DNA from 3 places in the Levilactobacillus sp. genome. Region 1 is predicted to be linked to each of the others. Evidence: predicted binding sites of a transcription regulator. Region 1 holds the regulator's gene; each other region holds the start of a gene.

Evidence for each region. The regulator Rex, encoded in region 1, represses fermentation and respiration genes when NADH is low (regulators of the CRP and FNR family bind a similar motif). The targets are predictions, from matches to a motif close to TTGTGAANTANTTCACAA.
Region 2: LKH74_RS06480 (glycerol dehydrogenase) is a predicted target of Rex. The motif match lies at 5,173-5,190, and genes of this name have one in related genera.
Region 3: LKH74_RS04375 (NAD(P) transhydrogenase subunit alpha) is a predicted target of Rex. The motif match lies at 2,634-2,651, and genes of this name have one in related genera.

The regions. Positions count from the first base shown of each region.
Region 1 covers NZ_JALCJA010000005.1:91,041-98,877, reverse strand. The annotation lists gene LKH74_RS09300 (APC family permease) at 1-771, opposite strand, end outside; gene groL (chaperonin GroEL) at 1,561-3,186, opposite strand; gene groES (co-chaperone GroES) at 3,247-3,531, opposite strand; gene LKH74_RS09285 (redox-sensing transcriptional repressor Rex) at 4,348-4,986, opposite strand; gene LKH74_RS09280 (ABC-F family ATP-binding cassette domain-containing protein) at 5,290-7,239, shown strand.
Region 2 covers NZ_JALCJA010000003.1:358,541-366,377, reverse strand. The annotation lists gene LKH74_RS06520 (hypothetical protein) at 1-288, shown strand, start outside; gene LKH74_RS06515 (histidine phosphatase family protein) at 515-1,345, shown strand; gene LKH74_RS06510 (DUF2441 domain-containing protein) at 2,075-2,629, shown strand; gene LKH74_RS06505 (hypothetical protein) at 2,813-3,244, shown strand; gene LKH74_RS06500 (hypothetical protein) at 3,249-3,719, shown strand; gene LKH74_RS06495 (GNAT family N-acetyltransferase) at 3,793-4,287, shown strand; gene LKH74_RS06490 (DMT family transporter) at 4,276-4,590, opposite strand; gene LKH74_RS06485 (DMT family transporter) at 4,593-4,916, opposite strand; guanidine-I (ykkC/yxkD leader) riboswitch at 4,973-5,066, opposite strand; gene LKH74_RS06480 (glycerol dehydrogenase) at 5,248-6,357, shown strand; gene LKH74_RS06475 (malolactic enzyme) at 6,572-7,837, opposite strand, start outside.
Region 3 covers NZ_JALCJA010000002.1:354,774-362,610, forward strand. The annotation lists gene LKH74_RS04355 (aldo/keto reductase family protein) at 1-100, shown strand, start outside; gene LKH74_RS04360 (SDR family NAD(P)-dependent oxidoreductase) at 184-945, opposite strand; gene LKH74_RS04365 (TetR/AcrR family transcriptional regulator) at 1,066-1,680, opposite strand; gene LKH74_RS04370 (hypothetical protein) at 1,797-2,453, shown strand; gene LKH74_RS04375 (NAD(P) transhydrogenase subunit alpha) at 2,667-3,854, shown strand; gene LKH74_RS04380 (NAD(P) transhydrogenase subunit alpha) at 3,857-4,171, shown strand; gene LKH74_RS04385 (NAD(P)(+) transhydrogenase (Re/Si-specific) subunit beta) at 4,168-5,583, shown strand; gene LKH74_RS04390 (GntR family transcriptional regulator) at 5,804-6,178, shown strand; gene LKH74_RS04395 (ATP-binding cassette domain-containing protein) at 6,171-6,881, shown strand; gene LKH74_RS04400 (ABC transporter permease) at 6,874-7,638, shown strand.

The sequences.
Region 1 (7,837 bases):
GGCCATGATAGCCAAGGTCGCGGCCGCGTTGTGACGCTTGGGTTCCTTGAAGTTTGGCACCGCATTACTGATGGCTTCGACCCCAGTCAGTGAGGATGACCCGGACGAGAAGGCCCGGAAGAACAGCAACAGGGTCATGCCTTGAACCGGTGCACCCAACGAAGCGGAGGCGTGATACGTAATGTTTCCGCTCATGATGTTGTACAGGCCCACGCCAATCATCACGATGATCATGACAATGAATAGGTAGACCGGCACCGTCAGAAATGCCGCCGATTCGCGCATCCCCCGTAAGTTTAGCAGCATAATGCCAATGACAATTAAAACTGACACCAACACGGAATACGGATACAGCGCCGGAATCGCCGAGGTAATCGCCTCGGTCCCGGAAGTCGTTGAAACCGCCACGGTCAGCATATAATCAACCAGCAGTGAGCCCCCAGCGACTAACCCGGCCGATTGGCCCCAGTTGGTGCTAGCAACCACATACGCCCCACCCCCGGAAGGATAGGCGTGAATGATTTGCTGGTATGAAAGCGTGATCGCAAATAACAGAACCAAGACCAAAGCCGCAACCCACAATTGATACATCAACGCGGCTGCTGATAAGGTAATCAGGACTGTCGTAATTTGCTCAGTACCATAAGCCACGGAGGATAACGCATCAGATGACAACAAGGCTAACGCTTTAAACTTGGTTAGCGACTGACCGCCCTCGTCCATGGTCTTGAGGGGTTTCCCAATTAAAACCCGCTTTAAATAACGCCACATGACTATTTACTCCTTATCTCCACAAATAATGAAAACGGGACCAGGCCCGTTAAATAATAGCTTGTTTCAGTCAAATCTGAATGTGCAGTAAGTCTACTACAACTAGCTCCACATTACCACAATTCTAGCAGTTCGCAACCGTAGAATTGTTTAGCGAACTTATCCATTATCCGGCAAAGTCTGGCAGAAATAAAGACTTTCTTTTTGCCAAATTTTGTTGCTACCCTGTTGGGTTGAATTTCAGCCGGTCTTTGGTTGTTACGTAGGGGGTACTGGCCGCCTTACCGTTCACTAGAGATGAGTTGGAACGTCATCGTATAGATGCAGACCTAGCCGAGGCGTTTCAGCTAGTGGTGCCTCTTAGCAACTGAAATTTCTGAGACCCTTCCCCTATTTCAGCGACAATGCTTGATTCTAACGCTAAGTCGCCCCACATTCAAGCTAAAGCTGAACTTTCTACCAACTAAAGGGTGAACGGCGAACATCAGCTAAAACGCTTGTTATCCTGCGACTCATGGCGTTAAAAATAGTCGCTTACAGCCGCACACTGCGAACTGGACCGCCTGCCGTTCGCTAAATATGGGGTAGAACGCGGGAATGGGCCGAGGCCAAAGGGCGGTCTCAAAGTGGCCTCATAGCCGAAACGTGCGCCGACAGGCACCTGGTTCCACTTAAGACTGCTAGGCAGTTAACCGCCTGTTGGCACACTCTTTTTTCAGCTGCCAACAAAAAAGAAGCCTGAACCCGCAAGTTCAGACTTCTCGTCAATCATTTTTAATTAAATGCAGCTTACATCATGCCGCCCATACCTGGGTTAGCAGCTGGGGCTGCAGGTGCTGGGTTGTCTTCTGGCTTTTCAGCGACAACAGCTTCAGTCGTCAACAGCAAAGCAGAAACAGAAGCAGCGTTTTGAAGTGCAGAACGAGTAACCTTGGTTGGGTCAGTGATGCCGGCCTTAACCATGTCTTCGTACTTGTCGTCTGCGGCGTTGTAGCCAATACCTGGCTTTTCGCTCTTCAAGTGTTCAACGACAACGGAGCCTTCAACACCAGCGTTTTGTGCGATTTGGCGAACTGGTTCTTCCAAAGCACGCAGCACGATGTTCACACCGGTCTGTTCGTCGCCTTCAGCGTCAACCTTGGCTACGTCACCAATGACGTTGATCAAGGCAGTCCCACCACCAGCAACGAAGCCTTCTTCAACGGCGGCACGGGTCGCGTTCAAGGCATCTTCAATCCGGTATTTACGTTCCTTCAATTCAGTTTCCGTAGCGGCACCGACACGAACGACGGCAACCCCACCGGATAACTTAGCCAAACGTTCCTTCAGCTTGTCGCGGTCAAAGTCAGAAGTCGTTTCTTCAATCTGACCCTTGATTTCAGCAACCCGAGCAGCGATTTGGTCCTTAGCACCAGCACCTTCAACGATGGTGGTGTCATCCTTAGTCACGTTGACCTTTTGGGCTTGACCTAATTGATCAATGGTCGTGTCCTTCAAGTTCAAGCCTAAGTCATCGGTAATCACAGTCCCACCCGTTAAGGTTGCGATATCAGCCAATTGGGCCTTACGACGGTCACCAAAGCCAGGCGCCTTGACAGCAACCACGTTGAAGGTCCCACGCATCTTGTTCAAGACCAAGGTAGGTAAGGCTTCACCGGTGATGTCATCCGCGATGATCAACAGTGAACGGCTTTGTTCAACAACGGATTGCAGCAATGGCAAGATGTCTTGGATGTTGCTGATCTTCTTGTCAGTGATCAAGATGTAAGGGTTATCGAGGTTAGCTTCCATCTTATCGTTGTCGGTAACCATGTATTGAGACATGTACCCACGATCGAATTGCATCCCTTCAACAACGTCTAAGCTGGTATCAACCCCACGAGATTCTTCAATAGTGATGACCCCATCGTTACCAACCTTTTCCATGGCGTCAGCAATTAACTTACCCGTTTCCTTGCTAGCGGATGAAATGGAAGCGATTTGGGCGATATCGTCCTTAGTCTTAACGTCGATAGACATCTTGTGCAGCGCCTTAACAGCGGCGTCAGTTGCCTTTTCGATCCCGCGACGGATACCAACAGGGTTGGCACCGGCCGTCACGTTCTTCATACCTTCGTTAACGATGGCTTGGGTCAATACCGTAGCGGTCGTGGTCCCGTCACCAGCGATGTCGTTGGTTTTAGAAGCAACTTCGGAAACCAACTTGGCACCCATGTTTTCGAAATGGTCATCGAGTTCGATGGCCTTGGCAATCGTGACCCCATCGTTCGTGATGGTTGGGTTGCCGTAGCTTTGTTCCAAGACAACGTTACGACCCTTAGGCCCTAAGGTGGTCTTAACCGTGTCAGCTAACTTGTCAACACCGGCCAGCATTTTGCTGCGTGCATCTTCAGAGAATTTCAGTTCTTTAGCCATTTTCTACATTCACCTCATACTAAATTTTTTAAATAATCTCTCGTATTAGTGGGAAAGAAATTAATCAACGACAGCGACTAAATCCTTTTCGTGTAAAACAAGGTAAGTCTTGTCGTTGTACTTAACTTCCGTACCGGCGTACTTGTCGAACAATACCTTGTCGCCAACCTTAACAGCTGGGGCTACCTTATCGCCATTGTCTAACACACGGCCATCACTTACAGCAACAACGTTAGCCGTTGAAGGCTTTTCCTGCGCATTACTTGCTAAAACAATGCCGCCAACCGTCGTTTCTTCTTCTTGTGGTTGATCTAAAATGACGCGGTCTCCTAATGGTTTTAACACTTGAATCCCTCCAATAAACTTACTTTTTAGCACTGTTAGCACTTGACTAACATAAGTGCTAATCACAATATCTAATATATGGTTTTTCGTTCTAAAAATCAAGGAATTTGGCAAACAATTTGAAGAGTGCTAACGGCCCGGTTCGCCTAGCCCTTGCGGCTCTAAGCGAAATCCTTCATTCTATGATTTTTCTAATATCCGGCTGGACTGGCTGACGGGTTGGTAATCACCTGGCTGAAGGTTGAAACTGAAATTAACGTGCTGATTGTCGTAATGACGGTGTTCCGATATCTAAAATTGGTCAAACCAGGCGCCTGCGTCAGCCAGGGTTCCGCCTGCTATGGGGAACACCTTCAGCCTGAGGAGCGGTCTTCCGGTTCGCTTGAAAGCCTGGCAAGACCACCAGTCTCTCAAGTCGTCCCGCGCTGTAACCTGGCAAATAACGCCAGGTAACACCGCCGACACAGCCGGCTCCGCCCTGGCTGCCTCCGGCAAGGTTGACGGTTATCAGTAACACTGTGTTAATGAAAGACTAGTTGTCAATGTAGCTACTACCTGGGATTAAAGCAACTGTTACTAGCACGCACTACCGTAGCCGAGAGTGCGCCAACAGGCAACTGTCGTCACACTCTTTTTAAACGGCAAGCGGCCAGTGATTCCTTGCTCACCAATCCGTTTAGCCCGTTGTTTATAGCTGAACTTTCACAAGTCTGATTTGTGAAGGACATTTAGCGGTCCTCGAACTGACTTTTCTGGTGGCGTTTTCACAAAGCGTAAACAAAAAGTCGTAATCCCCCAAAAGATTACGACCCCGTTCTATTCTTTGCTGTTGTAGTGTTCCAAGAAGTAAATCAACGTTTGTAATTCGTTGGTCAAGTCCACGTTTTGGACCCGGACGTCCTTGGGTACCGTGACCCGCAATGGCGTGAAGTTCAAAATTCCCTTCACCCCACCGGCGACGGCATCATCCGTGACGGATTGGGCGACGTCGGACGGCACCGTTAAGATAGCGACCTGAATCTGTTGTTCTTCCAGCTGTGTCCGCAATTCCGTCATCGGATAAATTGGCACACCGCTTTGAATCGTGTTGGCAATGTCGGCGTTCACGTCAAAAGCGGCGCTGATCCGGACGTTGCCATCCTGGTGGAAGTTAAAGTTCAACAGGGCATGACCCAAATTTCCGACCCCGATTAAGGCCACGTTGGTCAGCCGATCTTGGTTCAGAATCTTCTTGAAGAATTTAATTAAACTTTCAACATCGTAGCCGTACCCCCGCTTACCCAGGGCACCGAAGTACGAAAAGTCTCGGCGAATGGTGGCAGAGTCAACTTTGACCGCCTCAGATAATTCAGTCGAGGAAACACGCGTCTTGTCCGCGTCCAACAGGATATTCAAGTAGCGGTAGTAAATGGGGAGCCGCTTAGCTGTGGCGCGGGGAATCTTTTGTTCTGTCAAAAACGAGACCTCCTAATCAATCTTGCTGGTCACTGCCAGTCTGGCAATAACCATTTCTCTAAATGACAATCTGATTGTGAAATTTACTTTCTTACAAATTATAGCATAACCGCCCGCCTTGTGAAAGAAATTGCAATACTTTTTCACAATTCTTTAGGAATTTCGGTCTAATTGCAGAATATGCTAAAATAGACCTACTGAGGTTTTGACTGAAAGGCACCCAAACTGCCGCGTAAACCAAAGATTTTCAAGATATCTCAATTACCCTAAAAATAATGAATACCCCATCAAGGAGGTCATACCGTGATTCTTTTGCAAGTCCAACAGGTTACCCGGCGTTTCGGGGCGACCGTCTTATTTGAAAATGTAACCATGGACGTCCCCGAGCATGGCCGCGTGGCGCTAGTTGGCCGCAACGGTGCTGGGAAGTCCACCCTACTGAAAATGATTGCCGGCGAAACCACCCCGGACGTCGGTCAGATTACGACCAAACGGGGGCTGACCATGGGCTACCAAGCCCAAAACGCCGGACTGGCCTCGTCCAAGACCGTCTGGAACGAAATGCTCGACGTCTTCGCTGAGGTCCGCGCCACCGAAAAACGCATCCACGAACTGGAACAGCAGATGAGTGATCCCGCCGTGATTGCGGATACCGAACAGTTCCAACAGATCAGTGCGACCTACGATCAGCTCCAACAAGACTTTAGCGACCACAACGGCTACGGCTACCAGGCCGAAATTCGTGGCGTGCTCCACGGTTTTGAATTTGGCGAAGAATACTACGACAAGCCCATCAACGAACTTTCCGGTGGGCAACGCACCCAACTGGCCTTGGCCAAACTGTTGCTGGAAAAGCCCGACCTGTTGATTCTCGATGAACCAACCAACCACTTGGACGTCGAAACGCTCACCTGGTTGGAAGGCTATTTACAGGGCTATTCTGGCGCCATTCTAGTCGTTTCCCATGACCGCTACTTCCTGGACCACGTAGTCAATGACGTTTACGACATGGCTCACGGCGGATTGGATCACTACCCCGGCAACTATTCGCACTACATCGATGCCAAGGCCGAACGGCTCAAGCGGGAATGGAAGGAATACGACAAGCAACAGACCGAGATCAGCAAGCTGGAAGACTTCGTGAACAAAAACATCGTCCGGGCTTCAACCACCAAACGGGCCCAGGCCCGACGGAAGCAGCTAGAAAAGATGGACCGCATCGCCAAACCTGAAGGCGATGAAAAGGTCGCCCGCTTCACCTTTAAGCCTCACCGGCAAAGCGGTAACGTCGTGCTCGACGTGGTCAACGGCGCGGTCGGGTATGACGACCAGGTCCTCTGCGCACCCGTCAATTTGGACATCAAGAAACACCAGGCCGTGGCCATTGTTGGCCCCAACGGGATTGGGAAGTCCACCCTGTTGAAAACGATTCTCGGCCGGATCCCCGCCATTCAGGGCCAAATCATCTTTGGGACCGGCGTCGACACGGGGTACTACGACCAGGACCAAGCCACACTGCACGAGAAAAAGACCGTGCTTCACGAATTGTGGGACGACCACCCCACGACGCCTGAGGGCGATATTCGCTCGATTCTCGGTAGCTTCCTGTTTACCGGAGCCGACGTGGACAAGACCGTCCATAGCCTCAGTGGGGGCGAACGGGCCCGATTACTGTTAACCAAGCTGGCCTTGCGCCATGACAATTTCTTAATGCTAGACGAACCCACGAACCACTTGGACATCGATAGTCGTGAGGTTCTGGAAAACGCGTTGAATGAATTTGACGGCACGATCCTGTTCGTTTCCCATGACCGATACTTCATCAACCAAGTGGCCACCCAAGTCGTTGAGCTGGCCCCGACCGGAACGACCCGCTACCTCGGCAATTACGATTATTATGTCGAAAAGAAAGCCGAACAGGACGCCTACGCGGCTAAGGAAGCCGCCGAAGCCGAGGCCGCCCACCCGACCGTGGATACGCCCAAGCAAACGCAGGTCGACTATCAGCAACAAAAGGAACAGGCCAAGGCCAAGCGGAAGCTGAGTCGCCAGGTCGACGCCCTAGAAACCAAGCTGGGCGAGCTGGAAACGCAGAAGACCACAGTCGAGACCGCCATGAGTTCCCCCGAGAACTTCAACGACGCCGACAAACTGGCCGACCTCCAAGAACAACTGACGGCCGTCACCACCGAGTTGGACACGACTGAAGAGGAATGGACCGAAAAGAGTCTGGCACTGGAAGACTTTGATTAAACAAGCGTGCAGTTAAGCATCACGAAACCAAAATTAAATCCCCCTGAGTTAACGGCTAGATTGCCGACTCAGGGGGATTTTGTGTTTAAAACTGACGGTTGAAAGTAAACTTAACGCGCTGATTGCCGTAATGACGGTGTTCTGACACCTAAAATTGGTGAAACCAGGCACCTGCGTCAGCCAGGGTTCCACCTGCTATGGGGAACGCCTCCAGCCTGAGGGGCGGTCTTCCGGCTCGCTTGAAAGCCTGGCAAAACCCGCCAGTCTCTCAAGTCGTCCCGCGCTGTAACCTGGCAAACAACGCCAGGTAACACCGCCGACACAGCTGGCTCCACCCTGGCTGCCTCCGGCAAAGTAGCGATTGTCAGTAACACTGTGTTAATGAAAGACGAGTTGTCAATACAGCTACTATCTGGGGTTAAGACGGCTGTTATTGGCACGCACTCCCGTAGCCGAGAGTGCGCCAAATATGGGTTCAGCCGCTTAACAAGAGTGCGACGACAGGCGATTAACTGGCGAGCATTAACGGTGCTAGGCAGTTAATCCTGGTCCTGAATTATTTGCCTAGCAGTGTTAAGCGGAACCAGTTGCCTGTTGG
Region 2 (7,837 bases), on a different contig from region 1:
GCGTCCCTGCTGGTCTACAGTTTGCCGGTGACGGTGGCCCAAAAGCAAGCCATTGCCGAGAAGATTGCCGAAATCAACCGTGAGGGCAGCGCCTACAACATGGTCGGGCTGGTGTCCAAGCATTCCGCCAAGCCCAACATCATGTTTTGTTCGCAGTTCGTCTACACCATGCTCAAACAGGCGGGCGTGGCCTACTTCGACATGAAGCCGGGTGAGGTTCGCCCGACGGACTTGATTGAACAAGACTATTATAAAAAATTGAAATTTGAGTATGAATTAAAATTTTAAGTGCAGTTAATCACGTGTGTCGCCAACGCCCAGTTGGTTACACACGTTTTTTGGCGAGTTGGAAGCGCCACGGCGGGCAGAAATTTTGACAAATAGGCGTTGTGCTCCGGTAGACTTTATGCTAAATTTATACTTGTAAGCGCTTGCTAAAACGTTTAACCTGGCTGACTAAGCCGGCAATTTTAGTGATAGGCCTTATAATTTTATACATATACGGAGGAGATTCATGATGAAGTTCGGTAAGCAAGTTCTGGGCGTCTTAGCAGTTACAGCGGGGGCCGTTGCCATGATCGGTGGCACCACCACTGCCCAAGCCAAGAAGAAGACCACGACCAAGCCCGTGACCATTTACTTGACCCGCCATGGGGAAACGACTGGGAACGTGATGGGCCGGGTCCAAGGCTGGAGTGACTTCCCACTGACCAAGAACGGGACCAAGGTCGCCAATGACCTCGGCCGCGGGTTAAAGGGCAAGAAGTTTGTGGCGGCTTACGCGGGGAACCTGACGCGCCAACAAGTCACGGCCAAGCACGCCCTGAAGTACTCTGGCAACAAGAAGGTCAAGGTCAACGTTTCCAAGTACCTGCGTGAAGGCGGCTACGGTAGCTTTGAAGGGGACAGCATTGCGGCAGACAACGCCTTGATCGCCGGTGTTTACGGCTTCAAGAACGGTGACGAAATGATGGCCAAGCAAGGCAAGAACTACTGGACCAAGCTGCAAGACGCTTACTACAAGCTGGACAAGAAGAACAGCCAAAAGACGAAATTGGTCAAGGCTGACCGGGCTGAAAGTTCCAAGCAAGTTGAAAAGCGGATGGCTAAGGAAATGAAGACCATTGCCAAGGCAACCAAGAAGCGCGGCGGCGGTAACGTGCTGGTCGTTAGTTCCGGGATGTCCATCAACGAATACCTCTCAACGGTCACCAAGAAGTACAAAGGCACGCCGCTGAAGAACGTTTCCGTGACTAAGCTGGTTTACAAGAACGGTAAGCTCAGCGTTTCTGGTAACATTGGCTCCATGTACTACGCTAACAAGGGTGCTAAGCTCGCCAAATAAATAGCTTCATAAAAGCGCGTGACCAGACAGCTGGCCCGCGTTTTTGTGTATAATGAGATTAATTCTTGAAGGTTGAAAGAGAAATTAATGCGCTGATTGGCGTAACGGCGGTATTCTGACACTCAAAATTGTCGAAACCAGGGGCCTGCGTCAGGCTAGGGTGGGGCCTGCTCTGGGGAACACCTCCAGCCTGAGGGGCGGTCTTCCGGTTCGCTTGAAAGCCTGGCAAAAACCGCCAGTCTCTCAAGTCGTCCCGCGCTGTAGGCTGAGAAAAAACCTCAGCCAACACCGCCGACACAGCTGGCTCCACCCTGGCTGCCTCCGGCAAGTTGACGGCTATCAGCAACACTGTGTTAATGAAAGACCTGTCGTCAATGCAGCTGCTATCTGGGGTTAAGACAATTGTTACTGGCAAGCACTACCGTAGCCGAGAGTTCGCCAAATATGGGTTCAGCCGTGGGAGTTGTCTAAGCGGCGCGGTTCGTGCCGCTTAGACAACTGGCGTCTTTGAGACGTGAACTTCGGCTCAAAGCGAGGTGTCGAGACCGCCCTTTGGCTCGGCCCGTCCGCCCCAGCGCTCCAACCCATATTTGGCGAACGGTAGGCGGCCAGTTCACATTATGTGGCTGTAAACGACTATCTTTGACGTCACGAACCGCATGATAACAGTAGTTTCAACTGATTCTCGTCTTTCAACCTTCAATTAATTCTGTCAGTGAGGTGAGGGGTATGCCAGTCTTCTACCATTTGATCACGCGCCAGGCCGTCCATGAGCGGCAGGTTTTTGATTTTTCACAGGGTCAGGCCAACGTCCAGGCCAAGGTCTTTTGGGGCCACGGCGAGCAATTGCCCTGGGACCAGTTGTTAAAAACGCCGCGGCTAACGCTGACGCCGGCACAGACCACGCAGTTGCGTCGCGACCGAGACCGTCAAGTCCACGCACTGCGGGAAACGGTGTTGGAACTGGTCCGGTTGCGCGACCACCCCGACTACCCGTCGCGACTGGCCTGCCTGTTTGCCGCCCGGACCTATGATCACGCGCTGGCCTGGCGTGACTTGTTTGAAAAGAATGGCCGGCAAGTCTTGCAAATGGTCCAGATCACCACGACCGGGCCCACGTTTGCCGGGGATGCCGGTCTGTTGCCCGCCACGGATGGGGCCGCGGTGCGCGACCAGCTCGCCCAAGCCCAGCGGTATTGGGATACGCCGGCGCCGCAAGCACAGCTCAGTGAGGTCTTGTTGGGTGGCCGGTGCGTTGTGACGCGGATTGTGCGGACATTTTAACTGAATGATTAAGAAATTTATGGGTCGGATGATACCGGCCTTTTATATTCAATACTAATCTCACTAATAGCCGGATTATTATAAAATTTATGGAGTGAAAGTGCTTGCTAATGGGCGACCAATCACTTAAGATAGTAACCATCGAAGGTTGTTGGAATAGGATTTTGAGAGGAGCTGGCAAGATTGCAAATGAAACGGATCATGTGGTTAAGCTTATTGATGGCGATGTTAGGTGGCGTGGGGGTTCCGACCGGGGCGCAGGCGGCTACCTGGCATCACGGCACACCGAAGCACTTACGGGGCATGTATCAATCGACCACGCCCATTGGCAAGCACTCGGCGGCGGGATTTGCGCCGGTGATTGAGGTCAAAGCCAAGACGTTTAGCCTGAACATCTCGAACAATCCGTTACAATTAGTGAAGCACCTCAAGTATCAACACGTGCATGGGCATTATCAGTTCAAGGGCACACTCCAGCACATCGGCTTTGTGCTGGGTGGCAAGGTGACATTTGGCCTGAAGAAGAAAGGCCACAGCCTTTACTTCGTGCAGAATCGTCACAATAACTTTGCGATGCCCGACCGGTTTAAGCTGACGACTCACGTGAAAGGATAGGCGCATGAAACGATCGATTGGCATGTTGTTATTGCTAGTGAGCCTGGGCGGCGGTCTCACCATGACCCAACCTGCCATGGCTCAGGGGAAACGGACGCTGCGGTCTTTTCCCAAGCGGTTTCGGGGGACTTGGTATACCTACGATAGCGGTCGGTACCATCGGATAAAAATCACGGCCAAAACGATGCGGTCTGATGGTTGGACCTATCGGCTTCACTCGCGGTCAGTGTCCGCCACAGGAAATCCCAATTCGACCCGCCACCAACACTGGATCATTGCGACGGTCGGCAAAAAGTGGCTGTGGACTTCTGACTGGAACCAGACCATGGGGTATGGCAGTTATTATGGTAAGCAACATCGACGGCTGAATGGAAAAAACTACGCCGCTCTACAAATGGCTCATGGCCGTAACATTCAAACCGATGGGTATGCCTATCATAGTAAGGCGACGGCTAAGCGGTTCGCTAACCAGTAACTTGAGGTGGTTGCTTCTCCGCTGTCTGGCACATGCTATACTGATGCCAGACAATCTTTAGGAGGAACTACCCATGACCATCACCATTAATTCCGCGCAACCGCAAGACCTAGCCCAAATCATGACCATCGAAAAAGCTGGCTTCACGCCCGCCGAAGCGGCTAGTGAAGCCAGCATGGCCGAACGGATTCGGCTGATTGCGGATACCTTTTTGGTCGCCAAGGAAGGCGATATGGTGCGGGGATACATCGTCGGTCCCGCTTTTGACCAGCGCTATTTGACCGACGCCCTATTCGAGAAATCAACGCCCAACAATGCCACGGATTCCTACCAGACGGTGCTGAGCTTGGCAGTTAGTCCGGACTACCGTCAATCGGGATTGGGGAGCCAATTGCTCACGGCGTTAGCACAAGTTGCGCGCCACCAACACCGCCAAGCCGTGACCCTGACCTGCCTGCAGCGCCTGGTCCCGTTTTACGAGCGCAATGGCTACGTTAACGAGGGTGTCTCGGCGTCGACGCATGCGGGCGAGACCTGGTACAACCTGGTCTTACCATTAACCGATTAGCTTGAGGCCAATCGTCGCCCCTAAAATGACGGTGACCCACACCAGCTTGCGCCAGTCCTTGGACTCGTGGAAAAATAACATCCCGGTGATCACGCCACCGGCGGCCCCAATCCCAGTCCAGACGGCATAGGCGGTCCCCATGGGCAGCGTCTTAAGCGCCAGTTCCAGACCGCCAAAGCTGAGGGTAAAGGCGACAATCATCGCGAGCCACAGCCACAACTTCTTCGCATGCAGGGCCCAGTTCATGAAGGTCACGCCGAGCATTTCGCTCAGCCCGGCAAAAATTAGGAATAGCCAAGCCATGATTAGTGGCCTCCTTTCGTGGTAAATTGTAGCCCACCGATGCCGATGAGTAAGAGCCCAATCAAGGCAAGCTTAGCCAGGCTGACGGGTTCACCAAAGGCCAGCATCCCCACGCTGGTGGTGCCCAAGGTTCCCAACCCAACGAAGACAGCGTAGGCCGTACCGGCGGGGATGTGCCGGCTGGCCCGAATCAGAAAATAAAAACTTAAATAAACAGCGATGCCAGTGATTAACCATTCCCATGGTGTCGTGGCGTGTTTAAACCCCACGACCCAGCTGACTTCAAAGACCGCGCCGAGAACGACGGTCACCCAATGTTGCCACATAAAAAGATCCTCCTTATACAGAAAAAGCCCGAGAAATTTTGTCAGTCATTGACAAAATCTCCCAGGCTTTTTCCCTTCCGTGTCTGCGGCTTAAGCCACAGGTTCTCTCTCGGACCAGACCCAATTGGCGGAACCCTAGAGAACAAAAGTATTCAGTTTGATACGGTAGCGCTAGTTTAGCACATCCGGAAAATTGGGGCAAGGGGTGTTGGAAAATGTTTGATGTTAACCGGTTTCATCTTTATAATAGAAGGTGTTGTGAATAACATCACACACAAACCAGTATTCAACCAATCACAACTATCACAAAAACAGTTAGGAGCGATTTTTAATGACACAGATGTTTGGGAGTCCCGCTTCATATGTTCAAGGTAAAGGTGTTTTGTTTGATAGTGTTCAATACTTAGAAAAATTAGGCCGCAAACCCATTTTAATGGCGGATACTGCCGTTTACAAAATTGTCGGTGACCAATTTAAAGACTACTTAACCGAAAACAAATTTGATGTCCACAAGGTCATCTTTCGCGGAGAGGCCTCACCGGAAGAGATCGACCGGATCACGGGCATCGGTAGCGACTTTGGCCCCGACGTTGTGATCGGGTTAGGCGGCGGGAAGACCTTGGATTCCGCCAAGGCCATCGCCGACAACTTGAAGGTGCCAGTGGCCATCTTGCCATCACTGGCTTCGACCGATGCGCCTTGCTCGCGGTTGTCTGTTATTTATCACGAAGACGGATCGTTCAAGGCTTACCGGTTCTATGACAAGAACCCTGACCTGGTCCTGATCGATACTCGCTTGGTTGCTGGGGCCCCAGCGCGCTTATTGGCTTCCGGAATTGCGGACGCCTTAGCGACGAACGTTGAAGCCCAAGCCGTTGCCAAGGGGAACAGCGACAACATGTTGGGGGCCAAGCAGACCTTGGTTGGTAACGCGATTGCCCAAAAATGTGAAGATACGCTGTTCAAGTACGGTCGGTTGGCCCTGGCTTCCGTCAAGCAACACGCCGTGACCGATGCCTTGAACAAGATCGTTGAAGCCAACACCTTGATGAGTGGGGTCGGCTTTGAAAGTGGCGGCTTGTCCGCGGCCCACGCCATTCATGATGGGTTGACCGCGTTAGACGGCCCAATCCACGAACTGACCCACGGGGAAAAGGTGGCTTACGGCACGTTGACCCAACTCTTCTTGGAAGGTCGGACTGAAGAAGAATTCGACCGCTACCTGGCTTTTGACCTGTCATTAGGATTACCAACGACCTTAGCAGACCTGAAGATTCCAGACGTTACGGATGCAGAACTCTTAAAGGTCGGCGAACAAGCCACGGCACCCGCAGATACCATGGACCGGATGCCATTCGAAGTCACTCCAGACGACGTGGCCCAAGCCATGCGTGGGGTCGATGCGTACAGTCGGGCTTATCAGGCAAGAATGCAGAAATAGCCAGGTTGAACCCGTTTGAAAATTCGGTGAGGTGGTCGGCGCGTTCAAGAGTGGTTTGACTGCCCAATGTTGTTTCACGTGAAACAAATAGCTGGCATCATCAAAAAAGACTTTTTCAGAATTTTAGTCGTTCTGAAAAAGTCTTTTTTTAGTGGTTGGGTTAACCATTGCCAAGCGCGGTCACAGGCTCCCGTTTCAATCGGCAGCGAGCAGATTAGTCGATCGTCCGGTATTCCGGCACCCATTTTATGGCCGCAACGGCTTGCTTGGCGTTTGCGATGGGTTCTTTGTTCAACTGTTGGTCCAGGACACTTTGGGCCACGATTTCAGCCAATTTTTGTGAGAATTCCGTCAATTGAGAAACAGGTGGTAAGACCGCCGCACCGGGCTGGGTCGTGTCAACGATACCGCCAAGGGCGTGGCAAGCGGCAGATAACGTTTCGCCGTTTAAGACCTTCGCCGTTGCGGCAATTAGGCCGAAGCCCAAGCCGGGGTACATTAAGGCGTTGTTGCCTTGGCCAATGTGGTAGGTCGTGCCCTGGTAATCGACGTCGTCAGCGGGAATCCCCGTTGCGATGAGGGCCTTGCCGTCCGTCCATTTGATGAGGTCGGCAGCGGTTGCTTCGGCCAATTTGGTCGGGTTAGACAGGGGGAAAATGATTGGCCGTGGCGTGTGGGCGGCCATGTCCTTGACGATGTCTTCCGTAAAGGTTCCGGGCTGGGTGGAAGTCCCAATCAAGACCGTCGGGTGAACCGTCTTGACCACGGCGGCCAAAGTCGTTAAGTCGTCAGCGTTAGTGAATTCGGAGCGCTCGCGCGTAAAGGGCTGCTGTGCGGCGGTCAAGTCCGGCGTATCCGTAAATAACAGCCCTTGCTTGTCGACCGCGTAGAAATGCTTGCGAGCTTCTGCTTCAGATAGGCCGGCGCGTTGTAATTCATCGAGAATCTGGTTGGCAATGCCCATGCCGGCAGTTCCGGCACCGAACGTGACAAATTTTTGGTCCTTGATATCTTCCTTAGAGATGTTCAAGGCGCCTAAGATTCCGGCCAACACGACCATCCCAGTTCCCTGAATATCATCGTTGAAGGTGGCAAATTGGTCCTGGTACTTGTCAAGAATAACCTGCGCGTTAGCCCGGCCAAAGTCCTCCCAGTGGAGTAAGGATTCAGGGAAGAGCTTCCGTTCGGCCGTCACAAATTGGTCGATGATGTCCAGGTATGGGTCGCCAGTCAACCGTTGGTGATGGTTTCCTAAATAGAGCGGATCGTCGCGTAGCTTTTGGTTGTTCGTTCCGGCATCAATGCTGACGGGGAGGACTTGCGCGGGATCGATGCCGGCTGCGGCCGTGTAGACCATCAGCTTACCCACGGCGATGTCGACGCCGTTAACGCCCCAGTCGCCCATCCCTAAGATGCCTTCAGCGTCAGTGACGACGACCAAGCGGATATCACGGCCGCCAGCAGCGTTTTTCAGGGAAGC
Region 3 (7,837 bases), on a different contig from region 1:
AAACAACTTGAAGGCACTGGACTTAGAGATTCCGGCTGAGTATGACCAACGAATCAATCAGTTATTTGGGTTTAAGAAGTTCTCGCGGCAAATCGGCTAATACGTAATCTGATTCAATGAAAATAGAGTTCTCCACGTAATTGTTCGTGAAGAACTCTATTTTTTCTACTATTGGTTAGAATGCTATTCTTTAATTGATTGGCCGCCATCAATGACTAGTTGGGCACCGGTAACGAAGCGACCTTCATCGGAGGCCAAGAATAGAGCAGCATAAGCGACGTCTTCTGGTTGGCCTAAGTAGTGTAACGGAATGTTGTCGACGACTTGCTTTTTGATTTCAGGATTATCCGTGAAGTCCTTAATCATTGGTGTTTCAATGAATCCCGGATGAATGGAGTTGACTCGAATGTGATCAGGACCAAAGTCTTTGGCTGCACCCATTGTCAGCAAACGAGTGGCGCCCTTAGACGCGGCGTAAGCGCTGAAACCACCAATCCCATGAATACCAGCAAGTGAAGAAATGTTCACGATGGAACCGGCGCCTTGTTTCTTCATCGCGGGAATGACGTGTTTAATTCCCAGCATGTTGCCTAAGGCATTGATATTCATAACTTTATCCCACTCAGAAACGGAGAGTTCTTCGGGTGGTAACTGGGCGCCAGTAATGCCGGCATTATTGATTAAAATATCAATCTTGCCAAATGCTGCCAGCGTCTGATCGACCACAGCTTGCCAGGAATCTTCACTAGAAACATCTTGGGTGATAGCGAGCGCCTCATGTCCCTCGTCCTGAATCGCTTTAACAGTAGCAGTTAAGTCATCTTCGAGTACGTCTGTGGCAACAACTTTAGCCCCTTCTTTGGCAAATAACTGGGCTTCGGTAGCACCTTGACCGCGGGCAGCCCCCGTAATAATTGCAACTTTACCCTGTAAACGTCCACTCATAAGAAACACCCTTTCTAAGTTATCATTTGTGATTACGCTTACATTCTATAAAAAAATAGGCGTTGGCGTAAATTTTAATCAAAGGTGCCACCTAAAATAGATGCGTAAATGGCACACTAATTAATTAAGTGTGCCATTGCCGTTTTGCAGAATTTTTTTGTGAATAGTCTGATTGTTGAGTGTAAAGAAGGGGGCTACAATCAGTTGATAATAGAGATAGGCCATCTCACTGGCTGGTTCCTGAAAGTCGTGACGAATCCAGTCAGTGATTAAGGCTTGAGCACCATAGCCCAGGCAATGTAGTACCAAATCAGTTGCGCGACGGGGGTCAATGGTGCTGGCTGGAGCGAGTTCCCTTAATCGTTGTTCGGTAATGCCGCGCGAATTGGTGATAATGGCCGTGGTGAAGTTAAAATGACTACTAGTGCTCAGAAACTTTAATAGGGCATGATGGGCATCCAGATAACGAAAAAGATGCGCCACAAATGCGGTGTCGGCCCATTTGCTGGCAGAAAAAAGTGGCACGAATAACTGCAAAGTATCATTCCAGAGTTGATGTTCCAAGGCAGCGATTAGCGCATCGATGCTGGTATAGTAACGGTAAAAGGTTCTGCGAGAAATACCGGCTTGTGCCGTGACGGCCACTACCGTGAGTTTTTGGTTAGGAGCTTGCTCCAGCACGGTCATGGCGGCCGTTATAATTTTCTGTTGCGTTAATTGTTTTTTAGTCAGCATAATTTTCTCCAGTGAAATTCGTCTAAATTAGCCTGATTATAGCATGGATAGCGGTACAGTGTGGTATCCTTATTATTCGTAAGCCCCCGCGTAAACGGGGAAAAGGAGGGACCACTTTGGCATTAACGACCGCCAAAAATTATTTATTACTGACTGAACGCATCGACAAGCGGCCCATGCTGCGGACCCGGTTCACGACACAGGCCTACTTGGTCTTGGCCGCTGTCTTGGACTTGGTGGACCAGGGCATCTTGGCCGCAAATGCTGGGCAGATGACGATTGCCGATGCGACGCGGTTTGACCAGCTGCCGCAGTACTTGAACGCCTTTAAGATTCGGCTGACGAGTGATTTGGCCCAAGATTCGCAGCTGAAGACGGCGTTGAAATTGGTCACCAGTTGGGACATCGTCAATGCGCTTTACGACGGCATTGGCGCCGAGACGCTGGCGGAGCAGACCACCGAGCGGGTGATTTTCCAAAACAACCTGAAGCCCCACGTCATCTATGAACCCACGGCTGCGAGTCGCCAGACTGTCATCACGGCGCTGAAACAGCAGCTGCTGAGCGCCCGGCCAACCACCGCAGCGGTGAATCTGTATCTGATTCTCGCCCAACAAGGCGCGCTGGCCTGGCTGTATTCGGCCGATGAAGTGGCGCAACTGCAGGCAGCCGCCGTCCAGCACACCGACTGGGGGACGGTTCAAGACCTGGTCAGTTTAGCGGCTGAGATTATCCAAGCGAAAAAATTTGAAATGGACGGCTGGCTGAGCTAAGGCCAGTTGGTCGTCAAGTGAGGGCCCTTCGTTAAAATAACGAGGGACTCTTTTTTTGTGCCACTGAATCGTTCAGAAGGTTGATAAATCAACAAATTACCCCATTGGACGGTATCCTTATTAACTGAACAATTATGCAGGTTAGGCTTGTTTTAGCTTGGCGCGCGACATATGATGGAATTGTGAAGTAATTCTCAAAAGGAGATGGGTGGCATGTCATTAACGATTGCTGCTTTACGAGAAGCGCCGGGAGAAAACCGGGTCGCCCTCTCGCCAGAAGTCGTGCGTAAATTGGTAAAAGGTGAGTTTCAAGTCCTGATCGAAACGGGGGCTGGCGACCGGTCCTTCTATCCGGACGCCGTCTTTGAGGCCGCGGGGGCCAAGATTTGTGACCGCCAAGCCGCGATTCAAGGCGCGGATGTGTTGGCCACGATTGGGCAACCCGGCAAGGACGTCGTCGATCAGCTGAAGGCCGGCCAGACCTTGTTAGGGTTGTTACAACCACTGACGGATCTGGACTATGTGCAGGAGCTCGCAGCCAAGAAAGTCAATGCGTTGGCCTTTGAACTACTGCCCCGGACCGTGTCGCGGGCCCAGACCATGGATGTCTTGAGCTCGCAAGCCAGTGTGGCCGGGTACAAGGCCGCGTTGCTGGCGGCCGACCGGTTTTCACGGTATTTACCCATGATGATCACGGCTGCCGGGACCGCCAAACCTACCAAGGTATTGGTCTTGGGGACCGGGGTAGCTGGCCTACAAGCCATCGGGACGGCCAAGCGGCTGGGCGCGATGGTGTCGGGCTATGACATTCGACCGGCCTCTCGTGGTGAAGTGGAATCGCTGGGAGCCACGTTTTTGACGACCTCCGTTTCCGCCACTGGTGAAGGCGGGTACGCGCGCGCCTTGACGCCAGAAGAAACGGCGCAACAACAGGCTGAGTTAGCCGCCTTCATTGCGCAAAACGACGTCATCATCACGACGGCGCAGGTTCCCGGACGGCGGCCACCGCTGCTGGTCACCCAGAAGTCCGTGGATGCGGCCAAGGCCGGTACCTTGTTCATTGACTTGGCAGCCAGTGCCCTCGGTGGCAACGTGGCCGGGTCCCAACCGGACAAGACGGTGACGACGGCCCAGCAGGCCCAGATCATCGGCGCCGGGGATATGGCCAGCCAGTTGCCCGCCTCCGCCTCGGATATGTTTGCTAAGAACGTTCAGGCGGTCTTAAGTGCCATCGTTCAGGACGGTAAATTGGTCTTGGACGTGGACGATGAGGTGATTGGTGAGCTGTTGGCCACGACCAATGGTGAAATTATCAGCAGTCGGGTTCGCGACGCGCTGAAATTGCCGGCGCGCCCAGCGGCTAAGCCAGCAGAATCAACCGAAACCAAAGGAGTTGATTAGGCATGAGTCAGGAATTATTTACGAATTTAGCCATTTTTGTTCTCAGTCTATTAGTGGGATTCGAAGTCATGAGTAAGATTCCCGCGACCCTGCAAACGCCCATGATGTCTGGGGCCAACGCGATTCACGGCGTGGTCGTGGTCGGGGCCTTTGTCATTGCCGCGGAAGCCAACAGTGCGCTATTTTACGTGCTGGCCTTTCTCGGGGCCTTCTTTGCCGCAGTCAACGTGGCTGGTGGTTACACCGTGACCGACCGGATGTTGGGCATGTTTGACCGGAAACCGGCCGCGAAGAAGGGGGAGGCTGAGCAGAAATGAGTGCGCTACAAACAGTTTCAGCGTTAATTTATTTAGTTTCGGCGGTCTGCTACGTCTTAGGGGTCCACTTGATGCGTTCGCCTAAGACGGCCCGGCGGGGGAATGGCCTCTCCGCCGTGGGGATGTTTCTCGCCGTTATTACAATTATTGTGACGATCGTGGTCGAGGGCAAGATTGATGCCATCGGCTGGATCGTCTTGTTGCTGGGCCTAGCGCTGGGAATCCTTTACGGGGTCGTCAAAGCACGCAAGGTGCCGATGACCGACGTGCCCCAGTTGGTCAGCCTCTTCAACGCCGTGGGTGGTGGCGCGGCTGCCACGATTGGGATCTTCGACTATCTGTTGAAGGGCGACGGCGCTAATCTGAGCGTGGCCTTTTCGCTACCAGTCTTGCTGGACGTCATCATCGGGGGCATCACGTTCTCCGGGTCACTGATTGCGACGGGCAAGCTGTCCGGTCACGTTTCCGGGAAGCCAATCAGTTTTCCGGGCGCTCGGCTGCTAAACATCGTCGTGGTCCTGGCTATTCTGGTCTCGGCCTACCTGGTGATCGGCTTGCCGACCAACGTTTGGTACGTCACGCTGGCGTTAGCGATGAGTCTGGTCTTTGGCCTGCTGATGACCTTACCAATCGGTGGGGCGGACATGCCCGTGGTCGTGTCGCTGTTAAACGCCTTCACCGGGTTGGCTGTGGCCTTTGCTGGTTTTGTCATTAACAACCAGGTCCTGATCATTGCCGGGGCCTTAGTCGGGGCCGCCGGAACCATTTTGACCTTACAAATGGCCGATGCCATGAACCGTTCCGTGGCCAACATCTTGGCCGGAGGCTTTGGGACGGGCGATAGCGACGGTGGCGCTGCTGCGGCCGATGTGCCTGTCGACGTGAAGGAGACTTCCGCCGACGACATTGGCCTACAACTGGCCTACGCCCACAGCGTCATGATCGTGCCAGGCTACGGGTTAGCCGCCGCGCAAGCCCAACACGAGGTTGCCGAATTGGCCAAGGTCTTGACGGACCAAGGCATCGTGGTCAATTACGCGATTCACCCGGTTGCTGGGCGGATGCCTGGACACATGAACGTGCTGCTGGCCGATGTCAACGTGCCGTATGACCAAATGAAGCAGTTGGATGACGCCAACCCACTGTTTGAGAGCACCGACGTGTCCTTGGTCATTGGGGCCAACGACGTCACGAACCCACTGGCCCGCGAAAGTGGCAACGCCATTTCCGGAATGCCAATCTTGGACGTCGACAAATCTAAGTCGGTCGTGGTCATCAAGCGGTCGATGAGTACCGGGTATGCCGGCGTGCAAAACCCACTGTTCGCCATGGACAACACACAGATGTTCTTCTCCGATGCCAAGAAGGGGCTGCAAGAGATTGTGGCTGCGACGAAGCAGTATTTGGCGTAATCAAGAGTGGGCCAACTGGCGGTTAGCTGGTAGCGCCGATAGTCAAATCTAAGGATTTCAGTGAAAAACGCGTCCTAACAAAATTCGTCCTGGTCGACGAACGCTGTTGGGGCGCGTTTTTGTAACCGATTGTTCTCATTTTAGTAACAGAGGGGTTGCCAGACCTGCGTCCCTATGTTATAGTGTACTAGCGAAATATAACACTAGGGAGGTAGGACAAATGCAGTTCGATGATAAGGTGCCAATTTATTACCAAATCAAAAATTATCTTTATCATGAAATGATGACCGGTCAGCTGAAACCCGGGGATAAGTTGCCGGCAGTTCGCCAGCTAGCGGTCGATCTCACGGTCAACGTGAATACGGTGCAACGCGCACTCGGGGAAATGATTACGGAGGGTATTCTGGAGTCCAAGCGGGGCAAGGGCAACTTCGTCACGATGGATGAACCCCGGATTACCCAGTTAAAGGAGCACTTGGTCATGGAGCAGTTGGAGCGAGTCTACGAACAATTACATGCATTGAACTTAACCGATGAACAAATCATCGAGAGCTTGAAACGATTTATCGCCCAAAGGAGGCAGCAGAATGACTAATGTGTTAGCAATCGAACAACTCACTTACAAGCACAATTTGAAAACGATTTTGAATAATGTAGATTTGACCTTGCAGACGGGTAAAATCGTGGGCCTCCTGGGCGAAAACGGCGCGGGGAAGACCACGTTGATGCGTCTGGTGACGGGCAGTGCCAAAGGGTCTGGGACCATCGCCGTGTGTGGTGACAGTGTGGCTGCCCACCACAAGAGTCACGTCAGTTTCACCGAACAACTGCGGGGCTTCAAGAGCAACACCCGAGTGGACCGCGTTGCCAATTTTTATCGGCTGGTCTACCCGGATTTCGATGGCCAACGCTTTGAAGAGCTGGTTACCTTCCTGCAGATTGACACCAGCCTGAAGCTGGGTGCGCTGTCCAAGGGGATGAAGGAAAAGGTGGTCATCGCCTTGACCCTAGCGCGGCAAACGCAGCTGTACCTGCTAGACGAACCCTTCAGTGGCATCGATTCCATGAGCCGCAAGAAGATTATTAGCAGTATTATCAAATGGAAGCCAGCCGACGCTACCATGGTCATTTCCGACCATTACGTGGCTGAGATTGCGCCGATTTTAGACGAGGTCGTCATCGTCAAGGACCAAACGATTTACGCCCATAAGGCCAGTGACGCCATTCGTGAAGAATTTGGCATTGGGATTGAAGCTTACTACGAGAGTTTGTATGAAGGGAGTGTCAGCCATGACTAGTTTTGGCAAAGTCTTTCAAGTGATGAGTCGCGAACGGTTCCGGACCACCAACAAAATCCTCTTGGCCGAACTGGCCGTGATGGCTGGAACGTTACTGTGGAGCGTGGTGACCCGCGGTATTCAAAGCGGTGAGTTCTTCGGCGTGGCAGCGGCTTGGTCGGGACCGGCGTTCCTGGCGGCCTTTATTTTCATGAGTGTGGCCAACGAACACGTTTATACCCGCGACACTTACCGGTTGATTCCGATTGGGGAAACGAAATTATATCTCACGAATTTGTTATCATCCTTCTTGATGTTCCTGTACTTCGGTGTGATTCAGGTCGTGCTTTACGCCATCACCAGTACGATTGATGCCAAGTTCTTGAACAGCCTATTTGCAGATCTGATGGATCCTCGCTATCCGTTGGGTGAGGCCATCAAGGTTGTCATTGGCCTGGGGCTGATGGGGCTCGCGCTGGTCGTTCTCGGCTGGACGACGATTTCGCTGGTCCACCTGGTGGTCAGTGCCACCAACAACTTCCTGCCCAATGTCAGTCGACGGGCCATTGACACCGTGCTCTACATCATCGTCATCTACCTGGTCGTGCGCGTGGCGGCCTTCATGATGCATGAGTTCAATAACTTGAGCGACATGATGAGTGCTAGCGGTCAGACGCTGTTCGGCATGAACATTGTGGGCTTCCTGGTCATTGCGGCGATTGAAGCTGTCATCAACGTGGTCCTGCTGAAGAAGTGGGTTGAAACGATTCCGAATTAATCAGTGGAATAGAAATTGCTAAACGAGAGTGGAACGGCTGCCTTTTGGCGCACGTTTCGGCCATTTAAATTGACGCATAAGGGTCTGGGATGTTTTATCCCAGGCCCGTTTTTGTGGGTGAATGGTTTTTTAAAGTGATGTTTGAAATTAGTGAAAAATTTTAAATTGCTGTGCATGTAACGAAAGTACGGGATCGGGT